4 regions of the Bradyrhizobium sp. 1200_D9_N1_1 genome follow, and region 1 is predicted to be linked to each of the others. Evidence: riboswitches for the same ligand, from Rfam matches in the RefSeq annotation. Region 1 holds a riboswitch; each other region holds the start of a gene.
The links. A riboswitch is a leader RNA that binds a small molecule or an ion and turns the genes downstream of it on or off. The one in region 1 is predicted to bind cobalamin.

Region 2: linked by a shared signal. The riboswitch ahead of AB5K84_RS04360 (ribonucleoside-diphosphate reductase subunit alpha) and the one ahead of AB5K84_RS22615 (TonB-dependent receptor) in region 1 are both predicted to bind cobalamin.
Region 3: linked by a shared signal. The riboswitch ahead of AB5K84_RS30790 (DUF1636 family protein) and the one ahead of AB5K84_RS22615 (TonB-dependent receptor) in region 1 are both predicted to bind cobalamin.
Region 4: linked by a shared signal. The riboswitch ahead of AB5K84_RS30705 (TonB-dependent receptor) and the one ahead of AB5K84_RS22615 (TonB-dependent receptor) in region 1 are both predicted to bind cobalamin.

The regions. Positions count from the first base shown of each region.
Region 1 covers NZ_CP197226.1:4,696,029-4,700,198, forward strand. The annotation lists gene AB5K84_RS22595 (hypothetical protein) at 1-81, shown strand, start outside; gene AB5K84_RS22600 (hypothetical protein) at 209-421, shown strand; gene AB5K84_RS22605 (hypothetical protein) at 561-818, shown strand; gene AB5K84_RS22610 (hypothetical protein) at 906-1,127, shown strand; cobalamin riboswitch at 1,193-1,406, shown strand; gene AB5K84_RS22615 (TonB-dependent receptor) at 1,521-3,752, shown strand; gene AB5K84_RS22620 (hypothetical protein) at 3,827-4,170, shown strand, end outside.
Region 2 covers NZ_CP197226.1:905,632-909,801, reverse strand. The annotation lists gene AB5K84_RS04365 (ribonucleotide-diphosphate reductase subunit beta) at 1-676, opposite strand, end outside; gene AB5K84_RS04360 (ribonucleoside-diphosphate reductase subunit alpha) at 667-2,610, opposite strand; cobalamin riboswitch at 2,715-2,885, opposite strand; partial or broken gene AB5K84_RS04355 (transposase) at 3,011-3,157, opposite strand; gene AB5K84_RS04350 (GNAT family N-acetyltransferase) at 3,593-4,170, opposite strand, start outside.
Region 3 covers NZ_CP197226.1:6,386,868-6,391,037, reverse strand. The annotation lists gene AB5K84_RS30800 (cobyric acid synthase) at 1-844, opposite strand, end outside; gene cobO (cob(I)yrinic acid a,c-diamide adenosyltransferase) at 856-1,491, opposite strand; cobalamin riboswitch at 1,532-1,751, shown strand; gene AB5K84_RS30790 (DUF1636 family protein) at 1,847-2,221, shown strand; gene cobW (cobalamin biosynthesis protein CobW) at 2,218-3,267, shown strand; gene cobN (cobaltochelatase subunit CobN) at 3,267-4,170, shown strand, end outside.
Region 4 covers NZ_CP197226.1:6,370,115-6,374,284, reverse strand. The annotation lists gene cobT (nicotinate-nucleotide--dimethylbenzimidazole phosphoribosyltransferase) at 1-939, shown strand, start outside; gene AB5K84_RS30710 (histidine phosphatase family protein) at 946-1,518, opposite strand; cobalamin riboswitch at 1,591-1,792, shown strand; gene AB5K84_RS30705 (TonB-dependent receptor) at 1,906-4,170, shown strand, end outside.

The DNA of each region.
Region 1 (4,170 bases):
TTCTATCTCAAGCTCGCCGAGCACTATTATCAGCTTGCGCGCGAGACGCGGGCTGCGGTCGCGACCAGCGCTGCGGCCTGAAGGCGGCTGCAATCCGTTCTTAACATTTGGCACGCATCCTTTGACTTTGATGGGAGCGAGCGTCGCGATTCGCGATGGCTCGCAGTGGGAATGCCGGGACTCGCTGCAATGCAGCGTGTACAATCCCATGCGTCTGCTTGCGGTCCTCATTCTCGCGCTCATGGCGGCGGCCTGCAATCAGGAGCAGGACATCACCGGCTCGACCGCAGCCTGCCCGGTGCGGAACTACAGCTCCTACAACCCCCGCGACATGAACCAATGCGTGGCCGCCTGCAAGGCGTGCGACCATGGCAACACGGTCACCTGCACCACGTCCTGCACGCTCAAGGGCGCGCACTGAGCGGCCAGCGGTTTGCAGAAGCTTGAGGGCCGGGATCGCCGGCCCCTTGGGCATTGAGGGGTTGACGGTGTCGGGGCACCGGAACGATTCACCTGACATAATCATTGGTAGGAGCAGGCAGGACGCGGAGTCGCATGGAATGGGTATGCTCGATCCCGGCCGGTTTCTGGTGTCGTGCTCGCAGTGCGACGCGTGGCCGATGGCGGCCAACGTCAAACGCTCGAGCTGGTCGACGTCCCCGAGCGAGGTCCGCTTCGTGTGTCCGCGCTGTCGCCGCGAGGAGACCGCGATCATCTCCGCCTCGGGCGGATTGACGCCGATCCGGCGCATCGACATCCCGCCGCGCGACGTCACGGTGGCCTGGGCTCAGGCACAGCGCCAGAGAGGGCGGGCGTAGCCGGCCGCTCTATTGCGCGATCCCGTTTCGGAACCCGGGCGATCGTCGGACGTTTCCGCCCCAACATCACGTATCGAGGCCGGGCGAATGATCAGCGCGCATTTCGACACCCGTACACGGATCAACATGAAGCTGGCGCTGGATCGGATTTGCCGCAATCGGCCCAGGGGCGAGGATCATGGGTTCCGCAGGTCGGTCGCCGAGAACATCGTCCGCTGCGCGCTCGCGGGCCGAACCGGCATCGGCCAGCTTGTCGATGCCGGTGAGCGGGCGGTGGTCACGACGCGCGCGGTGCGGAAGCCTGACTGATTGTGTTTGCCTCGCGTTTGCAGCTCATCGTTCAACCGGTCGATTGACTCTCCGTACGGCCGCCTCGTAGATTGATCGGTGACGGTTCTCCGCACGGAGATCAAAAGGGAACGTGGTGCGAGATTGTCCCAATGCCGGGATTGTCCCAACGCCACGGCTGCCCCCGCAACTGTAAGCGGTGAATCTTTCGTCATATGCCACTGGGAATCTCGGTCCTGGGAAGGCGACGTAAGGTAACGACCCGCGAGCCAGGAGACCTGCCGTCAGCCGTGGTCACACGCGAAGATGTCGGTCGGGGAGTACAGGCATTAGCTTCACCGGAGCAATCGATTGCTCCGCCGTAAAGCCTCGTTCGCTGTGACGTGCCACTGACGTCATGCCGAGGTTACAACTGTGTCCCGTATTGTCTCTGCCGCCAGGCGCCTTCGCGCCGGCATCGTTGCTGCCGTTTTCCTCCATGCGATCGATCTCCCCACAGCTTTCGCGCAGCAAGCCGCCGCCGAGCAGCTGCCGCCGGTCGAAGTGACCAGGCCCGACGATCAGAACCGCACACGCGCCAGGGCGATCGGCGATGGCGACACGGCGAGGCTGCGAGCCCCGAGCGGAGCGCCGGCAGGCAATGGCGCCGGCTCGTCCGGCTCCGGCGGCGAGGCGGTCGCCGGCAACGGAGGCATCGTCGGGGCCGCCGCGACCGTCATCACGGCCGCGGATATCGCACATGCGCCCTCGCAGACGCTTGCCGAGATCATCGCGACGCAAGTCCCGGGTGCCCAGATCACGACGCTCTATGGCGGCCAGATCGGCGCGAAGACCAGCGTCGACCTGCGCGGCTTCGGCGCGTTTGCCACTGCCAATTCGCTGGTGCTGATCAACGGGCGGCGGCTGAACGACATCGACATCGCGCAGGTGGACCTCTCCACTGTCCCGCTCAATTCCATTGAGCGTATCGAGATCACGCGCGGCAATGCCGGCGCGGTGCTCTATGGGGACAATGCGGTCGGCGGCGTGATCAACATCATCACCAGGAACGGCGTCGGCGGGCCGCCCGTTGCCGCGCGCATCGAGGCCGGCTTCGGCTCGTTCGACACCAGGCTTGGCAATGTCTCGACGTCGCTCAATTCCGGTCCGTGGTCGACCTCGTTCTACGGCAATGCCGTCAAGACAGACGGCTACCGCGACAACAATCGCCTTGTCCAGGAGAATGGCGTCGGCAACCTGAACTACACGACATCAGACCTGACTGCTTTCGTCACCGTTACCGGCGACAATCAGGAGCTGCGATTGCCGGGCGGCCGCACCGTCGATCCGTCCATCGGCGTCGACGAGCTCGCGACCAACCGACGGGGCACCAGCACACCCTTCAACTACGCCAACCAGCAGGGCTTCAGCGCGACGGCCGGCTTCACGAAGACCCTGGCCAACGGCATCGATCTCATCGTGGACGGCGGTGTGCGCGACAAGAAGCAGCAGAGCGCGTTCTTCTCCGGCCCAGCGCCGGTTCCCGCGTTGTTCACGTCCACCTATGTCGATGCCGATCTGACGACATGGTCGATCACGCCGCGGCTCAGCGTGAAGGGCTTGCTGCTGGGGATGCCGTCGCAACTGCTGACCGGCCTCGATTATTACGATGCGAGCTTTCAGCAGAACCGCGGCGCCGGCCAGGGGCTTGCGCCCTGGCACAATTACGATCTCAGGCAGCAGACGGTTGCGGGCTATTTTCAGCACACATTGGGTGTGGCGCCGACGACGGACGTCTCCTATGGCGTGCGGGTGCAGAGCGTCAGTCTCTCGGCGCGCGATCATTTTGACGTCGCCGCTCCGTTCAACACCGACATCGGCGCGCTCCCGCTCAGGAGCGACGAGACCCAATACGCGCTGCACCTCGGGGGCGAGCATCGCCTCAATGACATCGTCTCGCTGTTCGGCCGCGCTGCGCGCGCATTCCGCACGCCGGATGTCGATGAGCGTGTGTCGTCGGGCCCTTCATTCGACCCCTTCTTCAATCCGCTGCCGCAGACCTTCCGGCTCAAGACCCAGACCTCGCAGGATGTCGAGGGCGGGCTGCGCATCAAGGGAGGCGGGCTGCAATTGCAGAGCAGCCTCTATCTGATGGACCTCGCCAACGAGATCCACTTCAGTCCGATCCTGTTCTACAACACCAACCTCGATCCGACCCGCCGTTACGGCTCGGAGACCAGTCTGTCCTATCGCGTCAACGACTCTCTGCTCCTGCGCTCCGGCATGGCCTATACAAGGGCCGTGTTTCGCGAGGGCGTCTGGGCCGGCAACGACGTGCCGCTGGTGTCGCGCTACACCGCGAGTGCAGGCGTCACTTGGAACATCTGGCAGAACTATGTGGTGCTCGACGCCACCGCGCGCTTCTGGAGCGAGCGGCGCATGGACAATGACCAGGCGGGAACACAGCGGCCGATCCCAGCCAATGGCACGATCGATCTCAAGCTCAGCGGTCAGTACGAGCGCTACTTCTGGTCTTTGAGCGTCAACAACGTGCTGAACGCGCTCTACTACGACTATGCGATCGCAAGCACCTTCACGGACGGCCGCTTCAGTGCCTATCCGCTGCCGGGCCGCACCTATCTGCTCAAGGCCGGCGCCAAATTCTGATCAAGGCTCTGATCGCGACGGGGGCTGTCATAGGCTCCCGAATGGACTAGAATTCGAAAAGAAGGAGATTACTCATGGCTCTCAGCATCCTGCCGCCTCACGCCGACCGTTTCCGGCTCCATCCGGTCGCGCCGCGCCTTGCACCGATGTTCTGCTTTGCGCTGCTGGCGGTGTCATGCGCGCTCGCAAGTCTTGCGCTCGCCTGCGCAACGCCCTTTGCGGCCTTCGCGGTCGTCGCGGCCGCGATGTTGCCGCTGCGGCCGGCACTGCTCGTCGTCAGCGGCGCGTGGCTCGTGAACCAGAGCATCGGCTTCGGCGTGCTGCACTATCCCGTTGCCGGGAGCACGATCGCCTGGGGCTTTGTCATTGGCGCTGCTGCACTCGTCGCGACCGCGGCCTCGTCCGCCGCGCTCCGTGC
Region 2 (4,170 bases), 3.8 Mb from region 1:
ATTCGTGAAATAGCTTGATGATGCCCTCGCAGTGGAGACTCTCGTCGCGCACTGACCAGCTTACGATCTGTCCCATGCCGTTCATTTTGTTGTGGCGTGGGAAGTTGAGCAGCATGGCGAAGCTGGCGAACAAGGCCATGCCTTCGGTGAAGGCGCCGAACATCGCCAGGGTACGGGCGACATCCGCCACGCTGTCGACGCCGAACTCGTGCATGTAGTCCGCCTTGGCGCGCATCTGCGCATAGCCGCGGAATGCCTCGAACTCGGTCTTAGGCATACCGAGCGTCTTGAGTAGCAGGGCATAGGCGTCGATATGAACCGTCTCCATGTTAGTGAAAGCGGCCATCATCATCTGGACGGTGAGTGGCTGGAAGATCGGAATGTACCGCTTGAAATAGTTGTCGCCGACCTCGATGTCCGACTGAGTGAAGAAACGGAAGATCTGGGTGAGCAGCGCGCGCTCGCTGTCGGTGACGCGGCCCGAAGCCCAGTCGTTGAGGTCGGCGCCGAGCGGCACCTCCTCGCCCATCCAGTGGGTCTGCTGCTGGCGCTTCCAGAACTCGTAAGCCCAGGCATAGCGATCGACGTCGTAGCTGCCGGTCGAGTCAAGGAGGCCGACGCGTCCCTTGCCGATCAACGTGCGCGGATCGGCGCGCGATAGATCGATCACTGACATGCGAGGCACTCCTCATAGTCGGTGCGCTGCCGCGCCGGCTGCTGCGTCGGCGTTGCATCCCCGGCAATCTTGCCGGCGAACGCCGCGCGCGAGATCGACTTTGATCGACAGTAGTAGAGGCTCTTCACCCCACGCTTCCACGCCGTCCAGTGCAGCATGTGGAGGTCCCACTTATCGACGTCGGCCGGCAGATAGAGGTTGATCGACTGGCTCTGGCAAATCAACGCGGCGCGGTCGGCGGCAAGCTCGACGATCCAGCGCTGGTCGATCTCGAAGGCGGTGCGAAAGATCGCTTTCTCGTGCTCCGACAGGACGTCGAGATGGGCGACCGATCCGTCGTGCGCGATGATCGACTCCCAGGTCGCCGAGGTGTCGGCGCCTTTCGCGGCCAGCACCTTAGCGAGGTGCGGATTGCGCACCGAGATGGCGCCGGATAGCGTCTTGTGGGTGTAGATGTTGGCCGGGATCGGCTCAGTGCAGGCGCTGGTGCCCCCGCAGATGATGCTGATCGAGGCGGTCGGCGCGATTGCGATCTTGTGGCTGAAGCGCGCCATCACGCCGCGTTCCAGGGCATCCGGGCACGGGCCACGCTCGCGAGCGAGCGCCACGGATGCGGCGTCGGCTTCGCGACGGAGTTTTCGGAACATGTTCAGATTGAATGACTTGGCCAAGGTACCCTCCATTGGAATGCCCTTGGCCTGGAGAAACGAGTGGAAGCCCATGACGCCGAGGCCAACGGAGCGCTCGCGCAGGGCGGCGTAGCGGGCACGCTTCATTCCGTCCGGCGCCACCGTGATGAAGTGCGTGAGCACGTTGTCTAGGAAGCGCATGACGTCCTCTATGAAGCCGGGCTCCTCATTCCACTGGTCCCAGGTCTCGAGGTTGAGCGACGACAGGCAGCAAACCGCGGTGCGCTCCTCGCCGCGATGATCGATGCCGGTCGACAGGGTAATCTCGCTGCACAGGTTGGAGGTCGAGACCTCGAGGCCGAGCTCGCGCTGGTGCTTGGGGAGCGCACGGTTCACGGTGTCGATGAACAAGAGATAAGGCTCGCCGGTCTGCAGCCGGTTCTCAAGGATGCGTTGCCACAGCTGGCGGGCGTCGATCTCGCGGACGACCTCGTTAGTCTTCGGGCTGCGCAGAGCGAATGCGGTGCCGGCGCCCACGGCACACATGAACTCGTCGGTGACGTTGATGCCGTGATGTAGGTTGAGGCTCTTGCGGTTGAAGTCACCAGACGCCTTGCGGATCTCGAGGAACTCCTCGATCTCGGGATGGTGGATATCGAGATAGACCGCCGCCGAGCCGCGCCGCAACGAGCCCTGGCTGATCGCCAGCGTGAGGCCGTCCGTGACGTGGATGAACGGGATGATGCCCGAGGTGACGCCGCCCCTCGCCTTCTCGCCGATTGAGCGAACATTACCCCAGTAGGTGCCGATGCCGCCGCCATTGGAAGCAAGCCAGACGTTCTCGTTCCAGGTGCCGACGATGCCTTCGAGCGAGTCCGACACTGAGTTAAGGAAGCACGAGATCGGAAGGCCGCGCGTCGTGCCGCCGTTGGAGAGCACCGGTGTGGCCGGCATGAACCACAGCCGAGACATCGCATCATATAGACGTTGGGCATGCGCAACATTGTCCGCGAAGGCGCAAGACACTCGGGCGAACATGTCCTGGAGGCCTTCGCCGGCGAGCAGATAGCGGTCGGTCAGCGTCAGCCTACCAAACGAGGTCAGCAGGTCGTCGCGCGACCGATCGAGCGAAAGGTCAGACGGAGTTGGCGATCGCGCGGGGGGCCTCGGCAGGGGAGCCGGCAATGCTGGGGGCTGCACAAGACACAGTTCAGGTGTGGTAGGCTTTGCCTGCGCTGAGGGCTGCCGCACACTCGGCAGCTCAATGAGATGACCATACTGATCGAAATCGTAAGACGCCGACATCGGCAACCCCGTGATATTTGGGGGCTGGGACCGTGCGGACGACTTGCGAGGGGACCGGGCAAATGTCCCCGGCTGCAAGCGACCCACCGGGCACCCCGCCCGAGGACATGGGTTCTGTCGCGGTAGGTTTCCTGGCTCGCGGGTCGCTGCGGCTGTCGGCCTTCCCAGCGCTGTCGCGCTAATGCCTCGGAATAGCCGCTGCCGACACAATGGGTTCCCCCCTAACACCGTGCCACCATATATGCGAATTTAAAACCACTACGACACCACATATAGAAGCCTTTGCCCAGACTCGTCAAGACGGCACAGTCAAGTTAACCAGTTGGAGCAGCCCCGAGGTCGAGGTTCGAAATTCGCCGAGCGCCTGTCCTGAGAGCCTCACTCAAAAAACATAGATGTCTCAAGGCCTGGCCAATCGGCGAGTTAGGAGCCTCAGATGGGCGACGAGCGGCCAGGCGAGCTCGGTAGCGGCGGAACCTTCGAAGTCTTTGCAGAGATGCCCACATCTGCCGAGCCACGCAAAGGTGCGCTCGACGACCCAGCGCCTGCGATCGGCCAAGATGTGCTCAAACCTTTGGAAGTGGCGTCGCAAATTCTCCAACAGGGGAACAGCAACCCTGGACATCCTGAATGTTGGCATCGATCGGTTCGCGGTCCGCGAATTGAGTTGGGCCGGATCGGGTTTCGGTAGCCATACGCGTCTCGCCATTCATCGCTTTCTGTGGCCTTAGATCAAAAATTGTCTGGAGCCCGACCGCAAATCGATGCAGCCGCCCGTGGCAATATCCCAGCTTAGTGGATTTGACCCCGCCAGCTCTCACATCAGACGTGCCAACTTTGCCGAAGAGACGATTGGTATGCTTTTCGCAGGCCCGGCGAGCCGCCTCACGTGCTCAGTTGTCTGGCCGCGAACATAAGCCGTCCTGACCGAACGCGGTCATGTCAGGTTATTGGCAATCAATCCTAACGGGATGAGGCGGAGCTATGCTTGAGTCTGGGTGACGAGCCGATCCGGCGGCGCGGCCTTGCTGGGTCGGAATGAAGCCGTTCGCAACATTGGCGTGAGCGGCGGCGAAGAACCGTGTTGTATCTCACCAACGACCTTGAAGCCGTGACGTTGGTAAAAGGGAATGTTTTCAGGGTTCGAACTTTCGAGGTAGGCAACAATGCCGTCCTCATCGCATCGTTGAAGGGCGTAGTTCATCAGCAACGTGCCAAGCCCTTTTCCGACCCAGTTCGGATCGACGGCAATGAGTGGCAGATACCAATGTGGCTCGTGGGGACGATGTTCGGCCATTCTCCGCCGCAAGTGTGCCATATCCTCGGTAATCTCCGGGCGCAGGGATAGCGCCATGATTGCATCCAATGCCTCCTCATCTTGCTGCACGTTGGGAGGCAGCCACAGGGCCGCGCCACGAATCTCTCCCGCGACGTAGGCTGTGCCATGTGCAAATGCTCGGCCCCCACAGGCGTCAATGAACTGAGGCATGCTTCTAAGGTATTGCCTTGGGTCAGGCCAGCTCCAACGCATCAACGGATCCGCGGCAAAGCCGAGCACAA
Region 3 (4,170 bases), 1.7 Mb from region 1:
GCCGCACCATGACGAGATCGACGGCCGCCTCGAGCTTGAGCGGATCGAGATCGTCGAAATTGGCGATCCGCGACAGCGCGAGGCAAGCGATCTTGCATTGGCCCGGCTTTCGCGCGTCACTCAGGCCCAGCGCGTCCTCGGCGGGCAACTCGCCGGCGCGCGCAAACCAGGGCAGCACGCCAAAACCGCGCCAGGCGGTCTTTGCTTCGATCAGCTTGTAGCCGTCATCGAACAGTGTGGGATCGCCGCGAAATTTGTTGATGACAAAACCCTGGATCATCGCAGCATCGTCGGGGTCGATCACAGTCTTGATGCCGACGAGCTGGGCGATGACGCCGCCGCGGTCGATATCGCCGATCAGCACCACGGGCACGTCGGCCTTGCGCGCAAAACCCATGTTGGCGATGTCGGCCTTGCGCAAATTGACCTCGGCGGGGCTGCCGGCGCCTTCGACCAGCACGAGATCGGCGCGCGCCTTCAGCCGCTCAAAGCTCTCCAGCACCGCGCCCATCAATGACGGTTTCATCGCCGCGTATTCGCGCGCCCGCGCGGTCGCGATGCGTTTGCCGTGGACAACGACCTGCGCGCCGACATCGGTCTCGGGCTTCAGGAGCACCGGGTTCATGTCGGTGTGCGGCTCGACGCCGGCGGCGAGGGCTTGCAGTGCTTGGGCGCGGCCGATCTCGCCGCCGTCGACGGTCACGGCGGCATTGTTCGACATGTTCTGCGGCTTGAAGGGAAGCACGCGCAGCCCACGCCGCGTGAAGGCGCGCGCAAGGCCGGCGACGATGAGCGACTTGCCCACGTCCGAGCCGGCCCCCTGGATCATCAATGCGCGCGCCATCGCGTGTGTCTTCAGAACTCGACGCCGGCTTGCGCCTTGATGCCGGAGCGGAACGGATGTTTCACCAGCGTCATCTCGGTGACGAGGTCGGCGATCTCGATCAGCTCGTCCTTGGCATTGCGCCCGGTGAGCACGACATGTGTCATCGCAGGCTTTTGCGTCGTCAGGAACTCGACGACCTCAGCGATATCGAGGTAGTCGTAGCGCAGCGCGATGTTGATCTCGTCGAGCACGACCATGCGCAAGCTGGGATCGAGAATCAGCTCCTTGGCCTTCTCCCAGCCGGCGCGCGCAGCGGCGATGTCGCGGGCGCGGTCCTGCGTCTCCCAGGTGAAACCTTCGCCCATCGCGTGGAACTGGCAGAGATCGCCGAAATGGCCGGTGAGGAGGCGCCGCTCGCCTGTATCCCAGGCGCCCTTGATGAACTGCACGACCGCGCAGGGGTAGCCATGGGCGACGCAGCGCACGATCATGCCGAAGGCGGAGGAGGACTTGCCCTTGCCGGCGCCGGTATGGACGATGATGAGGCCCTTCTCGCCGCTCTTGGTCGCCATGATCTTGTCGCGGGCGGCCTTCTTCTTCGCCATTTTCGCGGCGTGGCGGGCATCGGTTTCCTCGGCCGTTTGGGTATCCGGTTCAGGCGTCATCGGACGGGGTCCTTCGGCTTGACAAGAGGCGGCCAGGGGCAAATGGTGGCCCGGCGTTGGTTCCTGTCCTATGACAGGCGAAGAGGGAATGCGATAGGGTCCGAATCGGCAAGATTTGGGTCCAAAATGCAGCCGCCCCCGCGACCGTGACCGGAGAGATGCCCGAGGCCACTGATCCCTGACGGGATCGGGAAGGCGGGGATCGAAGGGCAAAACCCTGCTCCGCAAGCCGGGAGACCTGCCAGCGCGGACGATTTTGGACCGGCGGACGGGGTGTTCCGCGACGGGGAAACGGACCCTCGCAAGACCGGTTCGTGGGCCTCTTCGCCTCCCGCTGTTTATTCTGGAAGAGGCGATGAGCGTCACACTTCACGTCTGCATTACCTGCCGTGCCGGCGAGACGCTTGGCGAGGGCGAAGTCACGCCGGGCAAGCGCCTTCACGGTGCGATTGTCGACGCCGGCGTGCCCGATGGTGTCACTGTGGTTCCGGTCGAATGCCTGTCGGCATGCAGCCAGGGCTGCTCGGTGGCGCTCAGTGCGCCCGGCCGCTGGTCCTATGTCTATGGCCGCCTGTCGGACGCCAACGCGCGCGACGTGATCGCAGGCGCCGCCGCCTATGCGGCCGCGCCCGACGGCCTTGTGCCCTGGCGCAGCCGTCCCGAGATCTTCCGCAAGCAGTCGCTTGCGCGCATTCCCCCCATTGCCGTCGTGCCGGAGGCCGCCGAATGAACTCGCTCGCAAAAGTCCCGGTCACGGTGGTCACCGGCTTTCTCGGCTCCGGCAAGACGACGCTGATCCAGCATTTGCTCGCCAACCCCAACGGCAAGAAGCTCGCGGTGCTCGTCAACGAGTTCGGCAGCGAGGGCGTCGACGGCCAGATCCTGAAGTCCTGCGCCGATGCCAATTGCCCGGAGGAAAACATCGTCGAGCTCGCCAATGGCTGCATCTGCTGCACCGTTGCCGACGATTTCATCCCGACCATGGAGCTGTTGCTGGCGCGGCCGGTGAGGCCCGATCACATCCTGATCGAGACCTCGGGCCTGGCGCTGCCCAAGCCCTTGCTTAGGGCGTTCGACTGGCCGGAGATCCGTTCGCGCATCACCGTTGACGGTGTGATCGCGCTGGCCGATGCCGAGGCCGTCGCCGCCGGCCGTTTCGCGCCGGACCCGGCCGCAGTGGAAGCGCAGCGGGCGGCGGACGAAAATCTCGATCACGAGACGCCGCTGTCGGAAGTGTTCGAGGACCAGATCGCCTGCGCCGACATCGTGCTGCTGACCAAGGCCGATCTTGCCGGCCCGGCGGGACTCGAAGCGGCCAAGGCTGCCATCACCGCCGAGATGCCGCGCCGCGTGCCGATGCTTGCCGTTACCGACGGCGCGATCGATGCGCGCGTCATCCTCGGTCTCGGTGCCGCCGCCGAGAATGATCTTGCCGCGCGCCCGTCGCATCACGACGGCGAGGAGGAGCATGAGCACGACGATTTTGCGTCCGTCGTGATCGATCTTCCGGAAGTCGGCGACGTCGATGCGCTGGTCGCCTCGGTTCAGCGCCTGGCGCGCGAGCAGAACGTGCTGCGTGCCAAGGGTTACATCGCGGTCGCGGGCAAGCCGATGCGCCTGCTGCTCCAGGCCGTCGGCGAGCGCGTGCGTCACCAGTTCGACAAGCCCTGGGGCGCGCTCGCGCGGCAGTCAAAGCTCGTCGTGATCGGCGAGCACGGCGATATCGACGAGGCCGCGATAAGAGCGGGACTTGGTCTTTCAGGATCTGGCATCTGATGCACGTCGTCTTCCGCGAGAGCCGCGGTCTCGAGGAGACCGCGACGCCAAGGGACATCGGCCAGGACCCGGCCGATCTCGTGGTGCTCTCGTATTCGGATTCCGATCTTGCCGCGTTCGCGGCCGGCTGGCGGCGTGGCCGCGACAGCCTGCCGTCGCTGCGGCTCGCCAATCTCGCCGAACTGCGTCATCCGCTTTCGATCGACACCTACATCGAGCGCACGCTGGCCCAGGCACGCGGCATTCTGGTCCGCCTGATCGGCGGCGAGTCCTATTGGCCCTACGGTCTCGCGGCTCTCCAGCAACTCGCGCAGGCGCGCGGTATCGTGCTCGCCGTGCTGCCGGCCGACGGCCGCGACGACACGCGGCTCGATGCATACTCAACGCTGCCTGTCTCGACGCTGCGCCGGCTCAAGGTGCTCTGCGACACCGGCGGTCCGGTCGCAGCGCAGGCCGCGATTGCGCAACTTGCGCTGGCCTCGGGACTCTATGCCGGTCCGGTCGTCGGCGAGACGACCGTGCCCGAGATGGGCTTTTACGAGCCCGCGCGCGGTGTCATCGCCGTGCCGACCGCCGGCGAGGGCAAGCCTCGCGCGCTGGTGACGTTTTATCGGTCGTACCTGACCGCCGCGGACACCGGCCCGGTCGATGCGCTGATTGCCACGCTGCGCGAGAAGGGATTTGACGCCTATGGCGTGTTCGTCACCTCGCTGAAGGCCGCGGGCGTCGCGGACTGGCTGCGGCTCCAGCTCGTGGAAAATCCTCCGGCCGCGATCGTCAATGCGACCGCGTTCTCCGCGATCGGCGACGACGGCACGACACCGTTCGATGCGGCATCGTGTCCCGTGTTCCAGGTCGCGCTCTCCACCGCGCGGCGCGAGGACTGGGCGGAATCGCTGCGCG
Region 4 (4,170 bases), 1.7 Mb from region 1:
GAGCAACTCGCGATCGAGCTCGCGGGCCTGCAAGCGACCGAGCAGCCACGCGCGGCACGCGTGCCGATCATCATCTTCGCGGGCGACCACGGCATCGTTGCGCAAGGCGTGTCGGCCTATCCGCAAGCCGTGACCATCGCGATGATGGCAAATTTTGCTTCGGGCGGCGCCGCGATCTCGGTGCTGGCGCGCGAGTTGGGTTCGCACCTGGAAGTCGTTGACGCCGGCACGCTGTCGCAAGACGAGATGATAGGCATCGTCACCGACAGGCCGCGCCATGGCACGCGCGATTTCAGCGTCGAGGCTGCGCTCACGCTTGCAGAGCTGGCCTTCGCCTTCGAGGCCGGCGAGCGTGCGGTTGCGCGCGCGGCAGCCAGCCAGCCCGATCTTCTGATCTTCGGCGAGATGGGCATCGGCAACACCACGACCTCGGCGGCGATCGCGGCGAGTCTGCTCGGCGTGAGCGCCGAGGAAATCGCGGGCAGCGGCACCGGCGTCGATGCCGCCGGCCGTGCGCACAAGGCGCGCGTGATCGATGCCGCGATTGTGCGTCATGGCGTTGCGGCTGCATCGCCCGAAAAAATCCTGTGCGCCGTCGGCGGCCTCGAGATCGCGGCCATCTGCGGGGCCATCATTGCGGCCGCGCAGCGCCGCATTCCCGTATTGATCGACGGCTTCATCGTGTCGGTCGCGGCGCTGGCGGCCGTGCGCCTCAATCCGTCGTGCCAGCCTTTCCTGCTGCCCTCGCATCAATCGGCGGAGCAGGGGCATCGGCTGGTGCTTCGCGCACTGAACGTGCAGCCGCTGATCAGCCTCGATCTCAGGCTCGGCGAGGGATCGGGCGCCGCCATCGCGCTGCCGCTGGTGCGATCGGCCTGTGCGCTTCACAACGGCATGGCGACGTTCGCGCAGGCCAATGTGCCGGATCGCCCGGCCTGATCCGGCTCACACCACGCGCTGATTGACCGACACGACGCGCCAGCCGGTCGCGAGCCGGTCGATCCTGGTCAGCGACAGCGGATCGATCACGAAGCGCAAGGCGGATTGCGGCGCAAGATCCAGCGCGATGCACAGTGCGGCGCGGATTGTGCCGGAATGCACGACGAGCGTAGCTGGCCCGGCTCCGATCCGTGACAGCCCATGCCGGACGCGCGCGACCTGATCCTCAAAGCTTTCACCTCCCGGTGGCCGCGCGTGCGCCGGATCGCCCCAGAATTGCGCATAGGCTTCGCCGCCGCTCGCGGCGAGTTCGTCATGTCGCCGGCCGGTCCAGTCGCCGAAATCCTGTTCGCTGAAGTTGCCCACCAGATCCGGTTCGAGCCCCAGCGCGCGCGCCGTCTCGACCGTGCGCCGCGACGGGCTGGCATAGCTCGCAGAGTCCCGCGGCAGGCGCTGCCGCAACGCCTGCAGTTGCGCGCGATCGCCGAGATCGGCGGGCGCGTCCGGCGCGTGAATCGTCCCCGCGACGCCGTCGACGGGTGCATGGCGTATCAGCCAGAGGAAGGTCTCGCCTTCCATGCTTATCTCCAAGGAAGTTGGTCGCTGTGGCAATAACGCCGCAACTGCCACATTGACTCTGTCTCGATCGTAATCCTAGATGCTCGCGACGGGTTCCCCCGAGAGGGGATGAAAAGGGAATGCGGTGCGGGGATGTTTCCCCAATGCCGCGGCTGCCCCCGCAACTGTAAGCGGATAATCCTTCGTCAGAAGCCACTGGGTCCTCGGTCCCGGGAAGGCGACGAAGTGGTGACGACCCGCGAGCCAGGAGACCTGCCGTCAGCCGTGGTCACACGCGAAGATGTCGGTCGGGGAGTACAGACATTCGGCTTCATCGGAGGGCTGACAAGCCCAGGGTGAGACCTCGTTCGCTGTGACGTGCCACTGACGTCATACCGAGGTCCCGCTGTGTCTTCCATCCGTATTGTACGATCGCGCCGATTCCTGCTCGCCTCTGCTGCTCTCACGTCGTTTACAGTCGCCGACCTGCCCGCCGCGCTGGCGCAGCAGGTCCGCGAACCGCTGCCGCCTGTCGAGGTGTCGCCCGCCCAGTCCCGCAAGCCGGCCAAGCCGGCTGCCCGGGACGCGCAGAGTGCGCGCCGCGCAGCAGCACGCAGGCCAGTGGTCGCATCGGCGGCGCCCAAGCCCGCCGTGCCGGCCGCGGGGGCGCCAACGCCGCTCAACAGCAATGCGGTGGCTGAGAGCGCCTCGCGTCTCGGCCTCACCGTGCGCGAGACGCCCGCGACCGTCGAGGTGATCTCGGCCGAGACCATGCGCGAGCAGGGCTATCGCACCGTGTCCGAGGTGGCGCAGGGCGCAGTCGGCGTCACCTCCGGCGACGCGCCGGGGGAGCCGGCGGGCTTCTCGATGCGCGGCTTCACCAACAGCCAGATCAACACGCTCTACAACGGCATCAAGATCGGCCCGCAGAACATGACCTCGCGGATCATGGACACCGCCAATCTGGAGGCCGTCGAATTCCTGAAGGGCCCGGCCTCGCTGATCTCGGGCGAGGGCGCCGCCGGCGGCTCGATCAACCTCGTCACCAAGCAGCCGCACACCGGAGCGATCCGCAACGAGGCAGACTTCTCGTACGACTCCCTGAACTCGTTCCGCGCGCATTACGGCTCGGGCGGCAGCACCAACGTTCAGGGCCTCGACTACCGCTTCGACATCAGCCGCTCCTCGCTCAACGGCTTTGTCGACGACACCAACACCAAGACGCTCGACGTGTCCGGCCAGCTCAACTACCGCATCTCCGACAGCCTCAAGGTCTGGGGTGCGATCGAGTACCGCGAGGATCGCGGGAAGGCCTATTGGGGCGCGCCGCTGGTGCCGATCGCTTTCAGCGGCTCGCATGCGACGACGGGGATTGTTTCCGGCACCTACTTCAACAGGACCGACCTCGGGGCCGTCACGATCGATGACCGCACCTTCAACACCAACTACAACGTTCTCGACAACCGAAACGTAGCGCAAGAGGTCTGGTTGCGCGGCGGCTTCGAGCTGAAACTGGCGCCGGACCTGACGCTGAAGAGTCAGGCCTATGGCTACGGCGCGGAGCGGTCGTGGTTCAACAACGAGATCGAGGCGTTCGATTCCACGAAAAACCAAGTGTATCGCGAGCGCTTCTATGTCGCGCACAGCCAGCGCCTTGTCGGCAATATCACCGACCTGATCTGGGACACGAACATCGCAGGCTTCGACAACCGGCTGGTCACGACGCTGTCGTCGAGCTATCTCGACTTCGTCAGGCCAGGCGCGGCGAAATTCCCGAACGACTATGTTCCGCTGGTCGATTTCGATCGTGGCTATTACGGACTGCTCGCGACCAAGCAGCAGACCGCGCGCATCGACAACGAGGCGCTGTCGTTCGAGGACCGGCTGAAGCTGACGCGGACCTTCGCGCTGATCGGCGGGCTGCGCGTCGAGCATATCGGGCTCGACCGCAACTCGACCGACGAGAACGGTCTGGTGAACGCGGGCTTTCCGTTCACCAAGGACTGGGCGCCGGTGACGGGACGCATCGGCTACACCTGGGAGGCCGTTCCGGGCCTCACCTTCTTCAGCCAGTACGCGACCGGCGCTGATATCTCCGCCAACAACATCTTCCTGCTGCTGCCGACCCAGCCGCTGGACCTCACGACCGCGCGGACCTACGAGACCGGCGTCAAGCACCTGTTCTGGGACAACCGGGCGGAGTGGTCGTTCTCGGCCTACGACATCCTGCGCAAGAACGTCTATGCGGCGGCCGGCGGGCAGGCGCTCAATATTGCGGGACGGCAGGAGTCGAAGGGCGTCGAGCTCGCCGCCTCGGTGCGGCCGATCGAGCCCCTTCGGCTGTGGGGCAACATCGCTTATGTCGATGCGCGCTATGCCGACTACAATTTCGTCGGCGGATCGTTCTCGGGCAACACGCCGCCGAACGTGCCGCGCATCGTTGCCAATGCTGGCGCCTCGTACCGCTTCTTCACGCCGTGGCCGGTTGAAGTCGGCATCACCGGCCGTCATGTCGGCGACCGCTACAATACCGATGCCAACACGGTGACGATGAAGGCGTATACCGTCGCCGACGTCTATGCCTTCGTCGACATTCCCAAGACGGTATTCAACGCGGTCGATCAGGCTCGCCTGACCTTCCGCGTGCGCAACATCGCCGACAAGCGCTACGCG